3 regions of the Arthrobacter sp. 10L424 genome follow, and region 2 is predicted to be linked to each of the others. Evidence: riboswitches for the same ligand, from Rfam matches in the RefSeq annotation. Region 2 holds a riboswitch; each other region holds the start of a gene.
What was found. Region 2 has a riboswitch for cyclic di-AMP ahead of AC1DC5_RS18600 (aggregation-promoting factor C-terminal-like domain-containing protein). Riboswitches for the same ligand answer to the same signal wherever they lie in the genome.
Positions count from the first base shown of each region.

Region 1: it holds a riboswitch for cyclic di-AMP, as region 2 does, so the genes downstream of both, AC1DC5_RS13465 (M23 family metallopeptidase) here and AC1DC5_RS18600 (aggregation-promoting factor C-terminal-like domain-containing protein) in region 2, are expected to answer to the same signal.
Region 3: it holds a riboswitch for cyclic di-AMP, as region 2 does, so the genes downstream of both, AC1DC5_RS08515 (NlpC/P60 family protein) here and AC1DC5_RS18600 (aggregation-promoting factor C-terminal-like domain-containing protein) in region 2, are expected to answer to the same signal.

Region 1 covers NZ_JBFTJH010000007.1:107,561-110,824, reverse strand. The annotation lists gene serC (phosphoserine transaminase) at 1-103, opposite strand, end outside; gene AC1DC5_RS13470 (iron-dependent transcriptional repressor DtxR) at 368-1,063, shown strand; cyclic di-AMP (ydaO/yuaA leader) riboswitch at 1,209-1,422, shown strand; gene AC1DC5_RS13465 (M23 family metallopeptidase) at 1,427-2,245, shown strand; cyclic di-AMP (ydaO/yuaA leader) riboswitch at 2,382-2,551, shown strand; gene AC1DC5_RS13460 (NlpC/P60 family protein) at 2,861-3,264, shown strand, end outside.
Region 2 covers NZ_JBFTJH010000015.1:3,339-6,602, reverse strand. The annotation lists gene upp (uracil phosphoribosyltransferase) at 1-612, shown strand, start outside; gene AC1DC5_RS18605 (glyoxalase superfamily protein) at 704-1,081, shown strand; gene AC1DC5_RS18600 (aggregation-promoting factor C-terminal-like domain-containing protein) at 1,231-2,013, opposite strand; cyclic di-AMP (ydaO/yuaA leader) riboswitch at 2,012-2,172, opposite strand; gene AC1DC5_RS18595 (sensor histidine kinase) at 2,277-3,264, opposite strand, start outside.
Region 3 covers NZ_JBFTJH010000003.1:633,481-636,744, reverse strand. The annotation lists gene AC1DC5_RS08530 (GYD domain-containing protein) at 29-349, shown strand; gene AC1DC5_RS08525 (DNA alkylation repair protein) at 472-978, shown strand; gene AC1DC5_RS08520 (hypothetical protein) at 996-1,265, opposite strand; cyclic di-AMP (ydaO/yuaA leader) riboswitch at 1,466-1,636, shown strand; gene AC1DC5_RS08515 (NlpC/P60 family protein) at 1,642-2,367, shown strand; gene AC1DC5_RS08510 (dihydrofolate reductase family protein) at 2,426-3,013, opposite strand.

The DNA.
Region 1 (3,264 bases), on a different contig from region 2:
CGAGGGCCTCTATCTGTTCCGGGCGGACCTTGGACGGTCCGGCGCCGAACCGGCCGTCCTTGGGCAGGAGGTTGGCGGGAATCGTGATGCTGGTGTCGCTCACAGTGGCTCCAATTTTCGGCTGGTACAAAGCGTGGCTTGGGAGGCGGCCCGGCAGGGTGGCTGCAACGAAGCCTTGCGTTTCATTCTGCCTGACTGCCCGGCGGGGGAGGCAAAAGAGCCCGTCATAGTCCGGTCACTGAGATTATCCGGAGTAATTCAAAATAGGCTAAGCTGACCTGCGAACGTACGGCGGACCCCGCCAGGGCGCAAGCAGCTCGCGGTACGGTGGGAACACGCAAGGACGGCGCTCGAGGAGCTGAGCTGAATGACGGATCTGATCGATACCACCGAGATGTATCTTCGGACCATTCTGGAACTTGAAGAAGAGAACATCGTTGCCCTCCGCGCCCGCATCGCCGAACGGCTGCGTCACTCGGGCCCCACTGTTTCCCAGACTGTCGGCCGCATGGAGCGCGACGGGCTGGTGGTCGTTTCCGGTGACCGGCACCTTGAACTGACGGAAACCGGCCGGAAACGTGCGATTGAGGTCATGCGCAAGCACCGCCTTGCCGAGCGCTTGCTGGCGGACGTCATCGGGCTCGACTGGGCCTATGTGCATGAGGAAGCCTGCCGCTGGGAACACGTCATGAGCGAGCGGGTGGAGCGGCGCATCTTCGAGCTGCTGGATCACCCCACGGTGTCTCCCTATGGCAACCCGATTCCGGGCCTCGCGGAACTCGGCGGCCTGCCATCCCAGCCCTACGGGGATGGCGTGGTGAACCTTCTCGAAGCCATGGCCGGCTACGGTCCGGATTCCCGGGTCCGGGTCAACCGGCTGGCCGAGCCCATCCAGGTCGAACCGGAACTGCTCGTCCAGCTCGACGAAGGCGGTATCCGGCCCGGAGCCCTGGTGTCGCTGGAACGGGTAGGGGAGTACATCTCCGTCCGGGTACCCGATATCGAAGGCGCCCTGGAACTCCCGCCCGAGGTTGCGGCCCACGTCTTTGTTACCGTCGGTTAACAGGACTTAACCCACTGCTCATCGGACGACCCATGAGTTATGCACAGATTCGATAACGGATTTATCTCTGCGAGGCTTAATCGCCTATAGTTGATCACTAGTACCGATACCAAAGCGTTATCTGATCCGAAGCCGAGCTCTGCCAGCGGATCAGTAGCAGAGTCACCTTCTGGCAGGGGCGGGGGAACCACTTCCGGCTGTTCATCAGCCTTGGGGTGAAGTCCGTCAGCGGCAAGCACACACCACAGAGGGACTCTTTGGATGCCTCTGTGTCTGGACGCCTGCCACGGCGGACCGGGTCTTTGAACTCTCTGACCCGAATCCGACAGCTAACTCCGCAGGCTCTCCAGAGAGGAACCGTTTTTGACCACCCAGACCGCCAGGGGCCGCCGTCGTGCGACCGGTCCCGCTCCGGAGCCGCGACCGGCCGTCGCCGTCCTGGCCGACCGCCCACGTGACGCGCACCGCGACGAACGCAGGGGCCGCCGCAGCCCGTTCCGCCAGGTAACAGACTTTGCCGCCGCCAGCGGCGTTGGGCAAAAGGCCGGCATTGCACTCGCCGCTACGGGACTGGTCCTCACCGTCACCGTCCCCGCCACTGGCCCCGTTATGGCCACCAACGCGGGGTCGACGGGATCCATCTCGGCCGCAGTCCAGCCTGATGTCACGGCTGGCGAGGCCAAAATCGACTTCAACCGGACCGCCGTCACCACCCAGGGCGACCCGGACGGAAAGCTCAAGCAGTTGCTGAGTGCCCAGTCCGTCGGTTCGATCACCCGCGCGGCCTCCGCCGGAAGCCTCGGGGCGCCGCTGGCCCAGTTGAAAACCGCGTCACCCTTTGGATATCGCGTCAGCCCCATTACAGGCGGCTCCGGCGAGTTCCACCGTGGCCAGGACTATTCCGCCCAGTGCGGCACGGCCGTCCTGGCTGCAGCCAGTGGGACCGTGACGTTCACCGGCTGGCACCCCTACGGCGGCGGCAACCGTGTCGTGATCGACCATGGCAACGGCCTGGAGACCACCTACAACCACTTGTCCTCAGCCACCGTCAAGGTTGGCCAGCAGGTCTCCCGCGGCGAGGTCGTGGCGATGAGCGGCACCACAGGCGCCTCCACGGGCTGCCACCTTCACTTCGAGGTCATGGTCAACGGCGAAGTTGTCGACCCGACCGGCTGGCTGTAACAAAGCTGATCGGACGCTCTCGCATTCTTGTGACACGCCGTGATCCGAATGTGACATTGAGTCCCAACTGTTGTAAGTTTGACCTACGCCAACTTTTCCGAAGTTGGCGCTCTTGAGTGGATTGCCTAGCTCTGCCACCGCTCAAGGTCCGTTCGCATTACATCGTCTGGCAGGGGCGGGGGAACCAATTTTGGCCTTCGAAAGAAGGCCTTGGGGTTAAGTCGCAAAGCTTCCCAGGAAGCAGCGCGGCCGGGTGACTCCCATCCGAATCCGACAGCTCACCTCGCAGGCATTGGGAGAGGCTACTTTCGTGTCTTCACGCCACAATGCTGCGCGTCACCGCGCTTGCGCGGCTCTTACGAGCCCGCTGAAATCCGACTCCTCGGTTGCCCTTGCCGGCGCCCGGAACGGATCTCACACCGCCGCCTCAATCTCTGCTGAGTCCGGCCCGCAGGCCATGCACCTGCACGCAGTTCCCGCTTTTGGCGCGTCTTCGCAGTACACCCTTCGCTAAGTAACCCACTTCGGGGCGATCCGGCGTACCCCCAAGATGCCGGAGCGTCCTCAGCACGCGCCTGAAAAGCGCGGCCACAGGATCACGAAAGAGAGAACTTAATGACTACTCGTGCAAACGCACGGCACCGCGCCGAGGTCACCAAGACCAACTCGCTGGCTGTTATTGCCAAGGCTGTCGGCGACAACGCCGGTGGCGTGGGCCGCCAGGCAGCAGTCATCGCTGCTGCTTCCGGCCTCGTCCTGACCAGCGGCATCGCAGCCAACGCTGCTGAGGCCAACGTCCAGCGCGAATCCACCTCCGCTTCCACCCTCGAAGTCCAGTCCGCCGCCCCCGCGGCCATCTCGGCTGCTTCCAGCATCTCGATCGCTTACGACAAGACCGAAGTCGCCACCATTGCGGCCCCCGTCAAGGCGAAGCCCGTCGTGAAGGTCCAGGAAACGCCCACCGCCAACACCGCCGGCACCAAGGTCGGCGCCGCCGCCACCGCTTCCGTGGCCGGCGC
Region 2 (3,264 bases):
CCGCTGGTCGCCCATAAGCTCACCGTTCTGCGGGACAAGAACACCCCGTCCCCGGTCTTCCGCCAGCTCACCGAGGAACTGGTCACGCTCCTGGCGTACGAGGCCACCCGCGAAGTCCGCACCGAACCGGTCACCATCGAGACCCCGGTCAGCACCACGATCGGCACCGCTTTCACCAAGCCCACGCCGCTGGTGGTCCCCATCCTGCGTGCGGGACTCGGCATGCTCGAAGGCATGACCAAGCTGGTCCCCACCGCCGAGGTCGGCTTCCTGGGCATGGCCCGGGATGAAGAGACCCTGGACATCATCACGTATGCCGAGCGTCTCCCCGAGGACCTCACCGATCGCCAGATCTTTGTCCTGGACCCCATGCTCGCCACCGGCGGCACACTGCGTGAGGCCATCAAGTTCCTCTTCAAGCGCGGCGCCTCCGACGTCACCTGCATCTGCCTGCTGGCCGCTCCGGAAGGCCTCGCGAAGCTGGAAGAAGAGCTCTCGGACGCCAACGTGACGATCGTGCTCGCCTCCATCGACGAGAAGCTCAACGAGAAGTCCTACATCGTCCCGGGCTTGGGCGACGCCGGCGACCGCCTGTACGGCGTGGCCGGCTAACCAGCCACGGGGTTGGGCCCGCCGCCGCGGCGGGTCCACGCCCTTGGGATTGCCCTACCGCAAATCGCGGTCCGGGACTAGCCTGTGGCCCATGGACTGGAAACTTGAGCTTGTCTTTGTCCCTGTGTCCGACGTGGACCGCGCCAAGGATTTTTACGTCAATAAGGTCGGGTTCAATGCCGACTACGACGAGCGGCCCATGGACGGCATCCGTTTCGTCCAGTTGACCCCGCCCGGTTCCGGCTGCTCGATCGCCATCGGCGAGGGCCTCAACGACGCCCCGCCCGGCACCGCCCCGAGCCTGCAGCTGGTGGTCAGCGACATTCAGGCCGCCCACCGGCAGCTCAAGGACAACGGCGTGGATGTCAGCGACGTCGACGTCCAGGACTGGGGGCACTTCGTCTACTTCGCCGATCCCGACGGCAATAAATGGGCGGTGCAGTACCTGCCCAACCGTCCCAACGGCTAGTCGCGCCCTAAGCCGAACGGTCCGGCCACGGCCCGACGGCCCGACGGTTCCCTCGGGTTGTCGCGGGTTGTCGCGGACCGTCGCCGGCAGAGCTAAGGCCCCGGATCCAGTGGGATCCGGGGCCTCAGTTCAGTCCGACCTTCTGGTGTTTAGTACCAGTTGTGGGCGTAGTGGAAGTTCAGGGCGCCACACGGTGAGCCGTAGCGGTCCTTGACATACTTCAGGCCCCAGTTGATCTGGGTCCGGTAGTTGGTCCGGTAATCAGCGCCCGCGCTGGCCATCTTCTCGGCCGGCAGGGCCTGGACCACACCGTAGGCGCCGCTGCTCTTGTTGGTGGCCGTCGTCTTCCAGTCAGACTCCTTGGTCCAGAGCTTCGTGAGGCACTGCATCTGGTCTGCAGCCCAGCCGTGGGATCCCAGCTGGCTGGCCGCGTAGGCCTGCGCGCCGGCCGGGTCGTCGATGGCAACGGGGGCAGGCGCCGGTGCCGGTGCCGGGGCAGCCGCCGGAGCGGGAGCGGGAGCCGGAGCAGCTGCCGGAGCCGGGGCAGCTGCCGGGGCCGGTGCTTCGGCAGGCTTGACCTCGGTGGACTGGGCCGCGGCGCCGCCGGTGGGGAAGGTGGTCTGGTTGTCGACCCGGACGCGCTCAAAATCGAGGTGCGTCAGGGCATCCGCAGTGGGGGCTGCTTCCGTGGACGTGCCCGCGGTGGCATTGCGGGCAGCCGTCTCGGAGGCATGCCCGGCAGCGCCGACCCCCACGAGCACCGCGCAGGCGGCGGCAACAACGGCCGCGCGGCGGCCGGTGGTGCCGAAGTTCTTGGCAAGCCGGGACAGGGCTGAAGCGGGCTTGGCCGGTTCAGCGCGGTGGCGGGACACCTCGGAGCGGGTCTTCTTCGTAACGCCATCAGGGCGCGTTTGTGGCTTGAATTCAGTCATGATCGCCTCTCAACGCCTGCGGAGTTAGCTGTCGGGTTCGGATGAGGTCATCCGGCCGCACGGAATCTCACGTGTCGGCTTCACCCCAAGGGTGCAAGATCTGCAAATGCCCGGGAACTCTGGGTCCCCCGCCTCTGCCTGGTGCAGCGGAATCCGGGAGGCGGCAGAGTTTGGCGTGCATCCGGATGTGCGGCGTCAGTGATGGCCACACTCTAAAAACCGTACAGGAGCAGCCTGCTTAAGTCACATTTAGGTAACGGAGATCACGACGACGGTGTGGCGGCTTGCGCCGTCGGATGCTCCCCCTGGACCGGGTTCGGCGCGGGCAGCCGCACCACAAACTCGGTCCGGCCGGGCGCCGACGTCACGCTGACCGTCCCACCGTGAGCCTCAACAATCGACTGCACGATCGAGAGTCCCAGTCCGCTGGTTCCCTCGGCGGAAGTCGGGGGAGGGGTCCCCGTGGAAGCACTCGCGGCGGACGGAGGCCGGGGTGGGCGCAGCGGCAGGTGCGGCAAGGGCCGTCGGACGGCTGCCGGCGTCGTCACCGGCACCGGATTCTTCCGGGAAGCATCCGCCCGGGTGAAGCGCGCAAAGACGCGGCCCATAAACTCGGGGGCGATCCCGGGCCCGTTGTCGGTCACCGTCACCACGGCGCTCCCGTCCGGGGTTCGCCCAACGCCGGTCACCACAGTCGTTCCGGGCCCCGTGTGCTTGCGGGCGTTGGAGAGCAGATTGGCCAGCACCTGGTGGAGCTGGGTGGCGTCTCCGCGAACCACCACAGGCTCTTCGGGAAGCTCCAACTGCCAGACGCGGTCCGGGGCCATCACCTTCTCGTCGCTCACCGTCTCCACGGCCAGCTGGGTGAGGTCCACGTCGCTGAGCTTGAGCGGCTGGCCCTCATCCAGCCGGGCGAGCAGGAGCAGGTCCTCCACCAGGGTGGTCATCCGCTCGGACTGGCTCTGAACACGGGCCAGGGACTTCTGCCCGTCGGGGGTGAAATGCTCGGTCATCCGCATCAGCTCGGTGTAGCCGCGGATGGCGGTCAGCGGTGTGCGCAATTCATGCGAGGCATCCGCCACGAACTGGCGCACCTTCATCTCGCTCTCCTGCCGGGCTTCGAGGGCATTGGAGACGTTGTCCAGCATCAGGTTCAGGGCATGGCCGACGCTGCCCACCTCGGTTCCCGGATGGGCTGCCGACGCCGGAACCCGTACGGCAAGTCCCACTTCCCCGGCGTCGAGCGGAAGG
Region 3 (3,264 bases), on a different contig from region 2:
TCCTGGATATGACAGGACGGGAAGGGTCATGACTAAGTATCTGTTCGAAGCGAATTACGTGGGCGACGGCATCAAAGGTCTCATGCGCGAAGGGGGAACGAAGCGCCGTGACGCGCTGGTCGATGCCCTCAAATCCGTGGGCGGATCGCTCGAATGCTTCTACTACGCCTTCGGGGAGAGGGACGTACTGGGGGTCTTCGAGGTCCCGTTGCCGTCCGATGCCGCCGCGCTTTCGCTTCTTATCAACTCATCGGGCTCTGTGAACGTGCGCCTGAAGCCGCTCCTGACGCCGGAGGATCTGGACGACGCGGCCAAGAAGACGCCCACGTACCGGGCACCGGGTCAGTAGGGCACCGGGCCTGGCCGACACCGGACTTCGCTGCCCCGCGGTTACGGGGTAGACAGGGCACGACGGCGTCGGGCCACTTGGGTGCTGGGCCTCCCCGCCGCAGGATGCGAAACAATGGCCCCATGAGTGATGCCGGCGACTTCATTGACCTTGCGCTCCAGCGCGAGTCGTCGTGGGGCCGGGCCGAGGAGTCCGAGGCCAGGCACGGAAGTGGCCACCGGTACTACGGCGCATCCGTCGGAGCCGTGCGCGGAACTGTCCGCGATGCCCTCCGGCGCTATCCGGACCTCACTCACGATGACATCACGGCGCTTAGCTCCGAGCTGTGGCAGGTGCCGGTCTTCGAACGCCGCCTCGCCGCCGTCGTCCTCCTGCAATCGAGCGTCCGGCTGCTGACCAACACAGACCTGACGCGGATCGAAGGCTTCGTCCGGAGCGCACAGCTAAGCGCCCTGGTGGATCCGCTCGCCACCGACGTCGTCGGCCCCCTGATGGCGGGTCTCGACGTCGTCGGCAGGGTCCGCGCGGACAGCGTTCTGGACCGCTGGGGGAGGGATCCTGACGGCTGGCTGCGCCGCGCCGCCGAGATGGCTAGACCCGGCCGGAACCTGACTTCTGACGGCCCGTAACGCCCGGGGAAATCTCCCTAGCTTCCCGGCCGGCGCTCCACCACGGCGTAGGCCTTTTCATCGAAGAACTCCCAGTCGGTGACCACCATGAAACCCAACGCGTCCACGCGGTCGTTGAGGACGTGGACATCGAAGCCGCCGTCACGGGGCTCAGCGTCCCAGGTGGAGACGAGGACCTCCCCGTTTTCCAGTACCAGCAGCTCGGTGTTGACGTTGAAGTCCTCCGGCGGTTCATTGCTCAGCTGGCAGATGGCAACGCAGTGCGTGTTGACGTCGGGATTGTTCATTTGGGGCCTCCGCTTCTGGGAACCGTGATGCCAATATCCTATTCCCGAATCGGCGTCTGGCGTGGGGAAAGACCGCCCGCAACCCCTTTCCGCCGTTACCTCAATGTGACATGCCGTGATCATTCCGTTACCGTTGTTAGGTGCCTGTTGTTTCCGAGACGGGCTCTCCCCAGCCGATTGCCTAACTCTGCCGCGGCCGTGGGGATAACTCGCAGCAACGTCCGGCAGAGACGGGGAAACCACTATTGACCCACTGTTAGTCAGGGGTCTTGGGGTGAAGCCGCACGGCCCGCAATGATCGGGCCCGAGTGCGGCCGGGTGCCTCCCATCCGAATCCGACAGCTCACCTCGCAGGCATTGGGAGAGGCTCCTTTTAATGATTTCCAGCAATACCCATGCGCCCAAGCGCGCCGATCTTCGCAGCAAACGCCGTACCGCCGGGACCATCGGCCGCCAGGCCGCAGTTCTCGTCGCCGCTTCCGGAATGGTGCTTAGCGGCGCCATGGCCGCCAACGCAGCCGATGCGCCGGCCAAGCGCGACGCCGCCCCGGCGTCGTCCGTTGACGTCAAGGGCCAGGTCGGCGCACCGGTCATGGCGGACTCCGCTGTCCAGATTACTTTCGAGCGCCCCGCCGTTGAAACAGCACCGGCGCCCGTGGTCGAGGCCCCCAAGCCCGCGGCCGCTCCGAAGGCCCCGGCAGCACCGGCCGCCGCAGCTCCTGCCGCTAAGGCGACGGTGAAGGTCCAGTCGGCCCCCGCCCCCGCCGCTGCCCCGGCAGCCGGTGGAGTCAACGCCACACTGCTGTCCATGGCATACGGCCAGATCGGCATCACCCAGGACTGCACCGCCATGGTGGAGAAGGCCCTGAACGCTGCCGGCATCCCGGTCGGCGACATCGGCCCGACGGCCTTCCTGAAGTACGGCCAGGTCGTCTCCACTCCGCAGCCCGGCGACATCATCGTCCAGTCCGGCCACGTTGCCATCTACGCCGGCAACGGCCAGGCAATCAGCGGCGGCATGAACGGCGTCAACGCCACCATGGCGCACCCGCTGTCCTGGCTGACGGCCACCGGTCCCGTGACGTTCGTCCGCGCCGGCTAAGCAGTACCGCTAACAGCACGCAGGAGACCGGTCGATCGGGTGCCTTGGGGGCAGCGGATCACCGGTCTTTTGCGTGTCCGCCATCCGGCTCGGCCGCGTACCGCAGCAGAATTACGCCGTTCCCGAAGGTGCGGCTCTCCAGCAGCCGGAGCGAAGTCAGGGCATCCGTCTCCTTGAAGAGGGGCGTCCCGCGTCCAACCAGAACCGGATGGACGTAGATCCGGTACTCGTCGATCAGGCCGAGCCGTCTGAACGCCGCCGAGAGGGTTGCGCCGCCGAGTGCGAGGTCGCCGCCGGGCTGGTCCTTGAGTTTCATGACGTCCTCGACGACGACGTCGCGCACCACCTCGGTATTCCAGCCCGCCTTCGCAAGGGTCCTGGAGTAGACGATCTTGGGCATGTCCCGCCAGATTCCGGCGAACTCGCTCTCGGGGGCTGAGTTCGAGGGGTCCTGGTCCGCCGTCGGCCAGTACTCGGCCATCATCTCGTAGGTGACCCGGCCGTCCAGAAAGCCGCCCATCGTCCGCAGCAAGTCGTTGAAGTGGGTGTGCAGTTCCTCATCGACCCGATGCCAGCTCAGGTCCTGGTCCGGGCCCTCGATGAATCCGTCCAGGGACACTTGCATCATCAGAATGACCTTGCGCATCGCGGACTCCTTCAGTGGGCTTCAGGGGTTCCAGCGTACGACGCCGGGCGCGGAGGCGGCATGGGGATACTGCCCGACGCCGGGCGGCAGCATACTGCCGGATTGGCCATCTCTGGGTCGGACGCGGGGCAAATGGCATCGGCTGACACACACGCCCTGCGGGCGCCGAACCTTGCGCTCAGGCCGTGCCCGGGGCAGAATGCATTAGATTTAGAGCCGCACCGCGGTTCCTTTCGTTCGAAGGAAGAGTA